One region of the Arsenicicoccus sp. UBA6765 genome, then DNA from elsewhere that is predicted to be linked to it. Evidence: riboswitches for the same ligand, from Rfam matches in the RefSeq annotation. Region 1 holds a riboswitch; the other holds the start of a gene.
The links. A riboswitch is a leader RNA that binds a small molecule or an ion and turns the genes downstream of it on or off. The one in region 1 is predicted to bind cyclic di-AMP.
Positions count from the first base shown of each region.

Region 2: it holds a riboswitch for cyclic di-AMP, as region 1 does, so the genes downstream of both, B4K29_RS17915 (C40 family peptidase) here and B4K29_RS18170 (transglycosylase family protein) in region 1, are expected to answer to the same signal.

Region 1 is NZ_DKGR01000065.1:26,548-33,341, forward strand. Features, by position in the region: gene B4K29_RS18165 (transglycosylase family protein) at 1-605, shown strand, start outside; cyclic di-AMP (ydaO/yuaA leader) riboswitch at 1,031-1,174, shown strand; gene B4K29_RS18170 (transglycosylase family protein) at 1,183-1,719, shown strand; tRNA gene B4K29_RS18175 (tRNA-Thr) at 2,043-2,115, shown strand; gene B4K29_RS18180 (glucosyl-3-phosphoglycerate synthase) at 2,475-3,410, shown strand; gene istB (IS21-like element helper ATPase IstB) at 3,760-4,437, opposite strand; partial or broken gene B4K29_RS18190 (IS21 family transposase) at 4,541-4,855, opposite strand; gene B4K29_RS18195 (ABC transporter ATP-binding protein) at 5,104-6,794, opposite strand, start outside.
Region 2 is NZ_DKGR01000063.1:208,329-215,122, forward strand. Features, by position in the region: gene B4K29_RS17905 (AAA domain-containing protein) at 1-333, opposite strand, end outside; tRNA gene B4K29_RS17910 (tRNA-Arg) at 665-737, shown strand; gene B4K29_RS17915 (C40 family peptidase) at 1,300-2,133, opposite strand; cyclic di-AMP (ydaO/yuaA leader) riboswitch at 2,134-2,278, opposite strand; gene B4K29_RS17920 (metal-dependent transcriptional regulator) at 2,458-3,168, opposite strand; gene B4K29_RS17925 (pyridoxine/pyridoxamine 5'-phosphate oxidase) at 3,260-4,009, opposite strand; gene B4K29_RS17930 (hypothetical protein) at 4,058-4,432, shown strand; gene B4K29_RS17935 (citrate synthase 2) at 4,440-5,546, shown strand; gene serC (phosphoserine transaminase) at 5,650-6,771, shown strand.

The DNA.
Region 1 (6,794 bases):
AGGGTGGGCTGCAGTTCAAGGGCAGCACCTGGCGCGCCTACGGCGGCTCCGGCTCGGCCGCCTCGGCCTCCAAGGCCGAGCAGATCCGGGTCGCCAAGCGCGTCCTGGCCGCTCAGGGCCCCGGCGCCTGGCCCGTCTGCTCCCGCAAGGCGGGTCTGACCCGCAGCGGCGGCGGCGCCGACAGCAGCAGCCCGGCCACGACCTCGCGCGCCTCGCGCTCCACCGAGCGCAAGGTCGTGTCCTCCTCGGAGCCGCGCAGCACCAAGCGCTCCACCTCCAAGAAGGTCGTCGAGCAGGCCGCGCCGAAGCGCGCGACCACCAAGCGCTCGACCACCAAGGCCACCTCGCAGGGCTCGGCCTCGTCCTACCCCGGCGCCAGCGCGTTCGTGCTGGGTCACAAGGATCCCGCGGTGACCCTGCTGGGCAAGCGCCTGCAGGCTCACGGCTTCGGCAGCTTCTACAAGGTCGGCGCCGGCCCGACGTTCACCCAGGTGGACAAGGCGGCGGTCGCGGCCTTCCAGAAGTCCCTGGGCTGGAGCGGCTCCGACGTGAGCGGCTACCCCGGTCCGGTCACCTGGGCCAAGCTCATGGCCCCGGCCAGCTGACGCGAGCCTCAGGCACGCATCACCTCACGTGTGGGGGTCGACCCGATCGGGTCGACCCCCACACGCTTGTGCGCGTCCGAACATGTGGTTTCCGACGCGAACTGACACGCTCACGACGTAGATGTGACGCATCCCACAAAGACGCACCGTACGTAACGGAAACAAGGGGACATCCGGGACCAGAGCGGGCCATCACGGGGGCGATTGGTCACTGTGAGCGACCACCACCGAAGCCTGAGTCGAACCTGTGGTTTGTCTCGAACGTATAACGGGCCCTAGAGTCCTCCTTGACGTCGCCGCCGCCCCTCCGGGCCCGGCGGCTTGTCGCGGAGAGAACCTCTCCGTCTCGGGCACAACTACATACCCCCGAAATTCAGCAGCGCATGCCCCCTACGCCGAGCGTCATCCAGAGGGCAACCCCGTCGGACACACCAGCTCCGAGCGCAGGATGACAGTGGAGGACCCAATTCGACCCGCCTCGCGGGTCTTGGGGTGAAGCCGCAGCAGCGGCCGGGCACCTGACCGCCCGAACCCGACAGCTCACTTCACAGGCGTCGTCAGGAGAGGAACTCCCCCCATGCGTTACACCCCCCGTCATTCCGGCGTGCCCAAGCGCGTCAAGCGCATCGCCACCGTCGGCCTCACCACGGCCGCCCTCGCGATGGGTGGCGGCATCGCCGCCGCCGGCTCCGCCAACGCCGCCTCCGTCGGCACCTGGGACAAGGTTGCCGCCTGCGAGTCCGGCGGTCGCTGGAACATCGCCACGGGCAACGGCTACTACGGTGGCCTGCAGTTCTCCCGCTCCACCTGGCTCGGCTACGGCGGTGGCGCCTACGCCCCGACCGCCAACCGCGCCTCCAAGGCCCAGCAGATCGCCATCGCCGAGCGCGTCCTCGCCGGCCAGGGCCCGGGCGCCTGGCCCGTCTGCTCCCGTCGCGCCGGCCTGACCCGCGGCGGCGCCGCTCCGGCCTCCCGCTCCACGGTCCGCAAGGTCGTCAAGAAGAAGCGCGTCGTCAAGAAGAAGCGCTACGTCGCCAAGAAGCGTTACGTGCTCAAGAAGCGCTACACCCGCTCGGGCAAGCGCTACTACGTGCGCGTCTACGTCCGCCGCTGATCGCGGGGCGTCGCGCACGCCCTGCCCCAGCCCGTGACATCGAGGGCCGGCATATCTCCGAGGGGGATGCCGGCCCTCCGTCATGCCCGGACGCACGTGCTGCGCTGACGCCTCACCTGTCTCGTGCTGCAGGGCGAGACGCCCTCGCCGACGGTTGCACCTGCGCTGGTGCCTCGCCTGTCTCGTGCTGCAGGGCGAGACGCCCTCGCTGCGGGGTGCGAGTGCGGCGTTCGGGACGTCGTTTAGGGCACGTCGGGCGACCCGACTAGGATCTGACGGCAGGTATGACGGAGCCCGCCGCGCGACGGAGCCGCCGCCATCCCGCTGGAGTGGCGCAATCGGTAGCGCACCTGTCTTGTAAACAGGTGGTTGAGGGTTCGAGTCCCTTCTCCAGCTCTTGACCAGGAGAAGACCTACCTCCAGGTCGCCTTCGTGCGCGCTCGGTGCAGGGCGCTTTCGGCTTGGGTGCCGCAGGGAACAGGGACCGGGACGCGGACTCCGGGCGGACTTCGACATACGGGACGCTCCGAGAGGTGGGGCTGGCCAGCTCCCCCCGTCGCACCCGATGACCCCCACGCTGCTGCTGCCCCGCCCCCGCGCCGTGATGCAGCATAATGAGTAAGCGGATGCAGTTTGCTGTGGATGGGAGAGGCCCTTGTGCAGGACGTCATTGCCACGGTCGAGTCGCTGATGGGATCCAGAGACCTCTTGCCCGACTACCGGCTGCCGGACCGGCTCAGGCTCTCGGCCGCGGCATGAACCCTGTGCACCAAGGGTGGTTCGCGCGCAACACGTCATCAACGCAGGACTGGCCGCTGGCGCGACTGCTGTCGCTGAAGGAGTCGACGACGATCGCTGTGGTCATCCCGGCGCGGGACGAGCAGCAGACGGTTGGTCAGGTCGTGGGTGAGATTGCCAACGACCTGTCTGGCCTCGTGGATGAGCTCCTGGTCCTCGATTCGCTGTCCTCCGACCGGACCGCCAGCGTGGCCCGCGCCGCAGGCGCCACGGTGTGGTCAGTCGAAGACATCAGGCCCGATCTGGGGGTGAGGGCCGGCAAGGGCGAAGCCCTCTGGAAGTCGCAGTTCGTGACGTCGTCCGAGATCGTCGTCTTCATCGACGCAGACCTGACTGGCTGGGGCACGCACTTCGTCTCCGCCCTCCTCGGCCCGTTGCTCTCGGACCCGGACTCGTTGCTGGTGAAGGGGTTCTACGATCGAATCCTCGACATGGGCGATGGGATCTCGTCAGAAGGGGGTCGGGTGACGGAGCTGGTGGCGCGCCCCTGGCTGGCGCTGAACCGACCCTCCTTGTCGTGCGTCGTTCAGCCCTTGGCCGGTGAGTGGGCCACCCGGCGATCGCACCTCGCCTCCCTGTCGATCCCCTACGGGTATGGCGTGGAGCTTGCGACCCTCCTCGATACCGAGTCGCGACACGGGGTGAATGCCATCGCGCAGGTAGACCTCGGGCATCGGGCGCACTCCCACCAGAACCTGCACGACCTTGGTGCTATGGCCACCGAGATCCTGGCCGTAGCGGATCGCCGCCGTCGCCTGCAACAGCCCGACGAGATCGTTCTGCCGCGACTTGGGCGTGATCGCACGTGGACCGAGCGTCGAGTCGTCACGGCTGAGAGACCGCCCTTCGAGACGTTGGAGGCGGGTCCCCGGGTCGAGAAGGCCCGTCGATAGCCGCGTGAACTGAATCGCGGTGCCTGGACACTGAAACTGGATGCCGCGTCTGAGACGTACGACGGTCGACTCCGCCCCTCAGCTCACCCAGGCATCAGGCATGACGGAGAGGAGCCTCAGAACCACGTCCGAGACGCCCCTTTGATGTCATGCCTCGTGCCGCACCCTCCGCATTGTGAGTCAGGGCCGATTGACAGCGCGCCTAGGGTGACCGCCGTGACGAATGTCAAGGGACAGTAGGAACTGCCCGGGGGCGGATATGAAACCTGCCCGCTGACGGCCACGAGAACCGCCAGGTGGTGGCCATGGGATCTGCCCAGGGGGCTGTGGCCACCACCGACCAGGGCAGTCAGCTCAACGGGCTCACCCCTTGGCCGGCGAGTGCTTGAGTAAGTCGCACACTGTCTCCGCTGGTCTGGCAGACGTGGGCGTGGTGCAGCAGCCGGTCGACGGTCGCGGTGGCCAGCGTCTTGGGCATCAGTTCGTCGAATCCGGACGGGTGCAGGTTCGAACTGATCGCGACGGAGCGTTTCTCGTATGCGGCGTCGACGAGTCGGTAGAGCCCTTCGGCGGCATCGGCGGCGACGGGCAGCAGGCCGATGTCATCGACCACCACGAGGTCTGCACGCAGGACCCGGGCGATCGCCTTCGACACGGTGTCGTCGGCACGGTGGCGGCGCAGCAGGACCCCGAGGTCTTCCAGGGTGAACCAGGCGACGTTGAGTCCCTGTTCGACGGCCTGCTGCCCGAGCGCCTCCAGCAGGAACGTCTTCCCGGTCCCTGACGGCCCGCACACCACGAGGTTCTCTCGCCGGTGGACCCATTCCAAGGTCCGCATGGCCTGCTGGGTCGGGGCCGGGATCGAGGAGATCTCGGGCTGCCACGCATTGAAGGTCTTCCCGGTCGGGAACCCCGCGGCCGCCCGCCTGGTGGCCAGGGCGGAGCGTTCTCTGCCAGCGACCTCCTCAGCGAACAGCGCCTTGAGAACCTCAGCCGGTTCCCACCGCTGGGCCTTCGCGGTCGCGATGACCTCGGGGCGTGACGACGGATGTGCGGCAGCCGCAGCTTGCGCAGCAGCTCCTCCAACTCGACCGGTAACGGCGGCGCGGTGCTGATGGGGCTCCTGGTCGTCATCGGGCCACCTCGCCGTCGCTGTCCGCGGTGGATCGCTGGCCGAGCCGTGCCCACGCGGCGGTGCCCTGGGTCAGCGAGGACTCCTCGCTGGCACGGTGCTCACCGGTGCCGGGCTGCCGGGCGTGGTGGTCCAGGATCGAACAGAGGTCTGCTTCGGCGAACCGGCCATGGACCGCGGCGTGTCCCAGCGCCCAGTCGAACTCGACGGGGTCGAACAGCTTGGCCAGGCTGAGCGCCTCGGTCATCTTGACCCGCATCCGCGGCGTGCCCGCGGCGGCGGCCTCGACCAACCACAGACGGGCTGAACCGCCCCGGGTTTGGTGGAGGGTTCTGACCTCTTCAGGGAGGCTGGAGTTATGCCCGCACCGAGGAGGTACAGCGATGAGCTGCGTGAGCGCGCCGTGCGCATGGTCGAGGAGACGTTGAAGGAGAGTCCTGGGTTGGCGCACAAGCGTGCCTGCACGCAGGTGGGTGACCAGCTGGGGATTCCGGGGGCGTTAGCATCACTTAGGCGTCAAGTGACACTAACGAGTGGGGAGCCCCCCACGTGCACCTGTGATCACTGGGCGGTCTGGTACGCGTTGAGGTACGAGTCCTCGCCGCGGCGCTGCATGGCGAGCAGCTCGGCATACACGCCACCGGAGGTGGACAGCTCGGCAGGCGAGCCGATCTCGTCGACCCGGCCGTCCTTGATCGTCACGATGCGGTCGACGCCGGCGATGGTGGAGAGGCGGTGGGCGATGATCAGCGAGGTGCGGCCGGCCATGAGCTGCACGAGCCCCTCCTGGACGGCCCGCTCCGAGCGGGTGTCGAGGGCGCTGGTGGCCTCGTCGAGGACCAGCACGGAGGCGTCCTTGAGCATGGCACGGGCCACGGAGATGCGCTGCTTCTGACCGCCGGAGAGCTTGAGGCCGCGCTCGCCGATCATGGCGTCGAACTCGCCCTCCAGCCCGCCGATGAAGCCGCTGGCGTTGGCGCGCTCGGCGGCCAGGGCGACCTCGTCCGCGTTGGCGGTGGGGTGGCCGTAGCGGATGTTCTCGCCGACGGTGTCGGAGAACAGCGACGGGTCCTGGAAGACGAGGGAGATGCGGCGACGCAGCTCGTCGTGGGGGAGCGTGGCGATGTCCACGCCGTCGAGGCGGATGTGGCCGCCCCGCAGCGGATAGAGGCCGAGGAGCAGGTTGACCAGGGTGGTCTTGCCGCCGCCGGACTCGCTGACCAGGGCCACACGCTCGCCGGGCCGTATGTCGAACGTGACGTCCCGCAGCACGTCCGGACCGTCGCCGTAGCCGAACCGCACGTCCTCGAACTCGAGGACGGCGTCGCCCTCGGCGCGGGCGGGCAGCGCCGGCATCTCGCGCACGTGCTCGACCTCGGTCGCCGCCATGACCTTGAAGTAGTCGCGCGACCCGGCCACCGCACGCTGCGAGGCGTCCAGCACCCAGCTCATCATCTCGACGGGCATGCGGGCCATGGCGATCAGCTGGATCAGCAGCACCATCTGGCCGACGGAGAAGCCGCCGCCGAGGGTCCGCCAGAAGATCAGGAGGTACATGGCCGCGAAGGCCAGGTTGAGCACGCCGCGACGGATGATGTCCATCGTGTGCCAGTGCCGCGACTGCTCCTTGGTCGTGCTGTCGGTCCGCATGAAGTGGTCCGTGAACGTGTCGAGCTCGTGCCGCTCGCGGGTGAACGACCGCACCACGCGGATCTGCCCCACGACCTCGGCGAAGCGGCCACCGGCCGTGTCGACGTGGTGGTTCTTGTCGGCCTCGAGCCGCTGCCACTTGCGCGACGTGAGCCCCGTGAGCCAGACATAGGTCGGGAAGACGACGGCCAGCAGCACCGCCAGCGGCCAGTAGTAGATCGCGCTGATCACCAGCACCGCCGCCGTCTGGATCAGCATGGTGAAGAAGGTGTTGGCCAGAGACTTCGCGAAGTTGGAGACCTCGGTGATCGAGCGGTTGAGCCGCGACACGATCGTCCCGGTCATCTCGTCGTCGAACCAGCTCTGCGGCAGGCGCAGCAACTTGTCGAGGTAGCGCGTCGACAGGATCGCGCGGATCCGGTTGCTGAGGACGTCGCCGGTGTAGCCGCCCAGGTTGGACACGACGGTGCTGACCAGCTCGGCCGCGAGGATCGCGAGCGTGAGGATCGCCAGCGTCGGGAAGACGGAGGTCCCCCGTCCGTCCTGGACCGCGTCGACGATCGTGTCGGTGGCCCGGCCGACGAGGAAGGGCGTCGCCAGGC
Region 2 (6,794 bases), on a different contig from region 1:
ACCGGCAGCCAGGAAGCAGGTGGCGAGCCCACGGTCCTGCCAGAGGTCCTCGGCGGTCGCGCGGATCCGCCGGGCCACGACCACGGCCTCGGCCAGCGCCCGCGGCTCGCGGTGCAGGTCGGACAGCTTGGCGTCGCGCCCGGACAGGAAGATCGCGAGCCCCGCCGGGTGGCCGTGCGTCAGCTCGAGCCGCCCGCGCGCGTCGGCCGGGCGCCAGAGCAAGGAGTTGGGTCCACCCGCCTCGACGAGCTCGCGCCGCCAGTGGGCGACGGCCGCGACCGCCGGGTCCTGCGCATCGGTGGGGCGGCTGGCGGCGGGCGGTGCTGGGGTCACCGGCCAAGGATAGCGAGGCCGGGATGCCCCGGGCGGACATGGTGGCGGCGCGCATGATGCAGGGGGAGGGAACCATGCGCGCCGCTCGTTGAATGATCAGCAATGAGCCGCCAAAGGTCAAGACTGGCGAGTAACCACGGGCCAGGTTCGCCCTGTTGACACACCCCATCGGTGCGGATCTCACCCTCCGTGTCCATCTCGGCGGCCGACGGGTTGGATCGATCCACACCCTGCGGTCGCGCCCGTATGACGAACCACGCCGGTCGCTGTCATCGCTGCGCCCGCCGCCATGACAAGATAGGTGCCCGTGGTCGGCGCAGCCGCCACCCCCGCCCTCGTAGCTCAGGGGATAGAGCACCGCTCTCCTAAAGCGGGTGTCGATGGTTCGAATCCATTCGGGGGCACAGCACATCACCGCAGTTGTTGAGGCGCAGCGGACCACCCATGGGCGCGAATCACAAGAATCTGCTCGTCGAGCCTGACGATCACGCGGTCCGTCGTTCCCGCGGGGGCCTGTCGCCCAAGGTCCACCAGCTCTGCGCCGGCAACGGTCTGCCGATCGTGGTGCTCCTCGGTCCGGGCAAAGGCAGCGACTCACGGATGCTCACGAACCTGCTTGACGCGGTCAGGGTCCCGCGCGTCGGGCCCGGACGGCCCCGGACCACCCTGGCCGCGGTCATGGCCGACAAGGCCTCGAGCCCGGCCGGCCGGAGCAGCGCTCGTCCTCAGAGGTCGCCGGAGCCTACGACCTGGGTCGTAGGCGAGTCCCGACCAAAGATTGATGCGCGCCCGCGCTCGGCCCGGCAGACTGGTGGCTGCACGGCAGGGGCCGGGCACGCTGCGCCGGGGGGACGCAGCGTGCCCGGCGCCTCCGGCGCCGACAAGGGGGGGATCGGCGCGCAGCACGACGAAGCCCCCTCCGAGGCGGAGGGGGCTTCGTCGTGCTGCTCGAGAGGGCTCGACCGATCAGGCGCGGCCGTAGCTCACGTTCTTGCTCCAGATCTTGTGCAGGCCCGTGGTGCGGCCGGTGCGCGGCGAGTCGTACATCATGCCGCCGCCGGCGTAGATGCCCACGTGGAAGGCCGGGGAGCCGAAGAACACGAGGTCGCCGGGCTGCGGGGAGGACACGCGACGGGTCGCGCGCTGCTGAGCGGCAGCGGTGCGCGGGATGGACTTGCCGTTGGCGCGGAAGACATAGCTCGTGAAGCCCGAGCAGTCGAAGCCGGCCCTGGTGGTGCCGCCGTAGCGGTAGTAGATGCCGGACAGGCTCGCGGCGGTGCGGAGCACGCCACCGCCGGCGACGGCGCGCGGAGCTGGGTTGGCGGCCTTCTTGACGACCTTGCGCGCGACGGTGCGGCGCACGGCGGTGCGGGAGGCGCGGGTGTAGGTGCGGTTGACGCGTCGCACCGCGGTGCGACGGTAGGTGCGCGAGGTGCGGGTGTACTTGCGCTTGGTCGTGTAGCGCTTACGCTTGACCGTGGCCTTCTTGCGCTTGACGGTGGTGCGCTTCTTGACGGTCCCGCGGACCCTCTTGAGCTTGGACTTCTTGACGCCGGTGAGCGATACGCGGCCGAGCTGGCCGACGGCGGCGACGGAGGGAGCAGCAACGCTGGCGGGAGCAGCGGCAGCGGCCGGGGCGGCCGTGGCGGGCATCGACGCGGCGATGACCATGCCACCGGTGGCGGCGACGACACCCGCGACCTTGGTGGCCGGCGCGGCGGCGTGCTTGGCCGCCTTGATCAGGAGACTGGCGGAGGAGACGTCGGCAGCGCGGTGCCGACCGGGGGTGCTAATGGACACAGTTGACCTCTCGAACGCCTACGAAGTTAGCTGTCGGGTTCGGGCGGAAAGGTATGGCCCGGCCACTCTCGTGGCTTCACCCCGGGACGCTTGCGCGCCAAGGTGGGTCCCCCGCTCCTGTCAGCGGAATAAGCAGAACAGCAGAAGTGACAGGACTCGGCGTCTCCTGCTGCAGCCCCTCCAGGGGGAGAAGGGCCGTGAAAGAAGGTAACGGACACCCCCGGGATTGTCACGTTCAGATCACAGGCAGGTGAATCACAGGCGCCCTCCGTGGGTACGGCTGCTAGTGCCCGCACCGGACACACATGCGTGCGATAACCACTCTCAGTCGGACGTCACGGTGTCCACGAACACATGGCTCGCCACATCCACCGGGAGCGAAACCCCCTGCGAGTCAGTGGAATTCACGCCCACGACGATCACCCGGTCGCCCTCCGAGGTCACCCGAACCCGGCCACCGGGCAGCGCTCCAGCGGCCGTCAGCAGGCCGAGAGCCTCGTGATCCACCTGCACCGGCTCGCCGATCCGACGGACCGTGACTGTGACGGAGGTCACGGAACCATCCACGACGGAGTGCAGCGGGACCAGTCCGGGGTCCTTGCCGTCCGTGCCGACCGACCCCAGCTCGTCCAGACCGGGGATCGGGTTGCCGTACGGCGAGACGTGGTCGTCGCCGATGAGGCCGAGGATCTTGCGCTCGACCCGCTCGCTCATCACGTGCTCCCAGCGGCAGGCCTCGTCGTGGACGTGCTCCCACTCCAGGCCGATCACGTCCAGGAGCAGGCGCTCGGCGAGGCGGTGCTTGCGCATCACGCGCATCGCCCGAAGCCGACCGTCGGCGGACAGCTCGATCTCGCGGCTGCCGGCCACGTGCAGCAGACCGTCCCGCTCCATGCGGGCGACCGTCTGGGACACCGTCGGCCCGGCGTGACCGAGTCGCTCGGCGATGCGGGCGCGCAGGGGCTTCACGCCCTCTTCCTCCAGCTCGTAGATCGTGCGGAGGTACATCTCGGTCGTGTCGATCAGGTCAGTCACGGGTCAAGCCTGCCACGCGCGCCTGTGGACTTGCTTTGCGCCGCGCACGACGCAGCGCCGCCCGGCACGAGGACGGGCAGGATCGGGCAGATCAGGGCATCTTGCGGTGCCGCCGCCAGGACGCGGCGTCGTCGAGGTCGCCCTCCCCCACCCTCTCGTAGGCGATGCGGTCGTGCAGGCGCGACGGCTGACCGGCCCAGAACTCGATCTGGTCGCACGCGATCCGCCAGCCGCAGAAGGACGGCGGCATCGGGATCTCGGCCTCCTCACCGTCACGGGTGAAGCGGGCGGCCTGCTCGGCATACCGCCGCTGCAGCTCCTCCCGGCCGTCGACCGGCGAGGACTGCTCGGACGCCCAGGCGCTGACCTGGGAGCCCCAGGGCCGGGTGCGCCAGTAGCCCTCGAGCTCGTCCCCGTCCAGCGGCACCGCCCGACCCCGGAACCTGATGACGCGGTAGAGCGCGGACCAGCGCAGCGTCGCCGCCACCCGCGGCTGCTCGCCGATCTGGCGCGCCTTGGTGGAGCCGCTGTCGGTGATGAACCCCGGACCGGCGGGCGTGAAGAACTTCATCAGGACGGGACGCACGTCCGGGAGGCCGTCCGCGCCGACCGTGGCCAGGTCGAGGCAGTCGGGCTCGGTGTGCCCGCCGCTGGACGCGTCGTGGGCGACGGCCTCCGCGAGCCAGGTCGACGCGAGCGACCAGGGGCTGTCCCCCAGCGTCGCCTCGTCCAGACCCGTGCCGGCGTAGTCGACCCGCCGGATGCCCTGCACCCCCGCGCCGCGGGCGTCGTCGCCCTGCTCGCCCGTCACCCGCGGGTCGGTCACGTCGTTCTGCGTCATACCCCGAGACTAGGCTGACCCGGTCACCGCGTCCTGAGGAGGTCCGTCATGGCACGAGGCAAGGTCGGCGCCGTCAACAACCTGGTCAAGCTCGGCGTCAAGTACGGCCCGATCGTCTACGAGGCGGTCAAGCACGGCAAGGAGCCCGCGCGCGAGCTCGCCGAGCGGCAGGTGGCGCGCAGCAACGCTCGCCGGCGCGCCCTCGAGCACGCCCACCACCTCGTCGACGGCTCGGTGCTCACCGTCTTCGACGGGGACCAGCGGCACTTCGTCGTGTTCAACGGGGACACGCCCGTCGCGTCGCACCCCACGAGCAAGAAGAAGACGTTGCAGGCCCTGATCGAGGGGTACGACCTCGACAAGCGGGTCCGCCCGGCCCCCAGACGCCGTATGACGCCGCGGGTCAAGCGCACGGGTGGGTGACCGCGAGGTGGGCGGCACAGCCGACTTCGTCACCGAGATCGCGGAGGCCGATCGCGACAGCGGGATCCTGCGCTATCGCGGGGTCGACCTGCGCGAGCTCGTCGGCCACGTGCCGTTCGAGCAGGTGTGGGGGCTGCTCGTCGACGAGGCGCTGCACCCCGGCCTGCCGCCCGCCGAGCCCTTCCCGCTGCCGGTGCGCACCGGTGACGTGCGGGTCGACGTGCAGAGCGCCCTCGCCCAGCTCGCCCCCGTCTGGGGCTTCCTCCCGCTGCTCGACATCGACGCGACGCAGGCCCGCGAGGACCTCGCCCGGGCGTCGGTGATGGCCATGTCCTTCATCGCGCAGTCCGCGCGGGGCGAGGACCTGCCCGCCGTCCCTCAGCGCGAGGTCGACCGCGGCCGCTCGATCGCCGAGCGGTTCATGATCCGGTGGCGCGGCGACCCCGACCCGCGGCACGTGGGGGCGGTCGACAGCTACTGGGTCACGGTGGCCGAGCACGGCCTCAACCCCTCGGCGCTGACCGCCCGGGTCATCGCCTCCACGGGCGCCGACGCGGCGGCCTGCCTGTCCGGAGCCGTCGGGGCCATGAGCGGCCCCCTCCACGGCGGCGCGCCACGCCGGGTCATGTGGATGCTCGAGGACGTCGAGGCCGGCGAGCCCGCCGCGCGGATCGTCGAGCAGGTCCTCGCCGAGGGCGGTCGGATCATGGGCTTCGGCCACAGCGTCTATCGCGGCACCGACCCCCGCGCCGACGTCCTCAAGACCGCCTGCCGCCGCCTCGGCGCCCCGCGCTACGCCGCGGCCTGCGAGCTCGAGGCCACGGCCCTGGTGGCGCTCGCCGAGCGCAACCCCGAGCGCGTGATCGCGACCAACGTGGAGTTCTGGGCGGCCGTGCTGCTCGACCTGGCCGAGGTCCCGGCCCCGATCGTCACCCCGATGTTCGTGTGCGGGCGCACCGCGGGCTGGTCGGCCCACGTGCTCGAGCAGCAGCGGGCCCGGCGGATGATCAGGCCCACGGCCCGGTATGCCGGACCGCCCCCACGACGCCTCGCCGACGTCGGTCCGACCGGCGACGCACCCGACGCCACGCGCGCCGCGGGCGACCCCGCCTGACCGACCCTGCCTCACAGACCCAGGGACCGACCCCGCCTGACGGGCCCGTCCGGATCGCGGCAGGCTCGCCGCGCTCCCGGCATACGGCTGGGAGGATGAGCAGGTGACCTCCGAGATCCTGCTGCCCCCCGACCTGCTGCCCTCCGACGGGCGCTTCGGCTCCGGACCGAGCAAGGTGCGCGCGGCGCAGGTCCAGCGGCTCGTCACCGGCGCCACCACCTGGCTCGGCACCTCCCACCGGCAGGCGCCCGTCCGCGACGTGGTGGGCTCGCTGCGTCGGGGGCTGGCGGAGCTGTTCGCGCTGCCCGAGGGCTACGAGGTGGTGCTGGGCAACGGCGGGTCCACGGCGTTCTGGGACGTCGCCGCGTGCGGCCTGGTGCGCGAGCGGGCGCAGCACGTGGTGGTCGGCGAGTTCTCGAGCAAGTTCGCGCAGGTCACGCGGGAGGCGCCGCACCTGGCGGAGCCGTCGGTCCGCGAGTCCGCCCCGGGCACGCGCACGGCGGCGGCGGCCGAGGCCGGCGTCGACGTCTATGCCTGGCCCCACAACGAGACCTCCACCGGCGTGATGCTGCCCGTCGAGCGCGTGGCGGGGGCGGACGACGACGCGCTCGTGCTGGTCGACGCCACGTCCGGCGCCGGCGGGCTTCCGGTCGACGTGTCCCAGGCCGACGTCTACTACTTCGCCCCGCAGAAGTCCTTCGGCTCGGACGGTGGGCTGTGGGTGGCGGTGCTGTCCCCCCGCGCGGTCGAGCGTGCCCACGAGCTGGCCACCACCGACCGGTGGATCCCCGCCTCGCTGTCGCTGACGACCGCGATCGAGAGCTCGCGCAAGGACCAGACCTACAACACCCCCGCCCTCGCGACCATCGCCATGATGGAGGAGCAGGTCCGGTGGTTCCTCGCGCAGGGCGGCCTGCCGTGGGCCGCGGGACGCACTGCCGACAGCTCCTCGCGGCTCTACGCGTGGGCCGAGCGCACGCCGTGGGCGACGCCGTTCGTGGCGGACCCGGCCGCCCGTTCGCAGGTCGTCGGCACCATCGACCTGGACGAGACCGTCGACGCCGCCCGCGTGTCAGCGGTGCTGCGCGCCAACGGGATCGTCGACACCGACCCCTACCGCAAGCTCGGGCGCAACCAGCTGCGGATCGCGATGTTCCCGGCGGTCGAGCCGGACGACGTCGAGATCCTCATGCGCGCGATCGAGCACGTCGTCGAGCGCCTCTGACGGGAGCGCCCGACGGGTCCGGG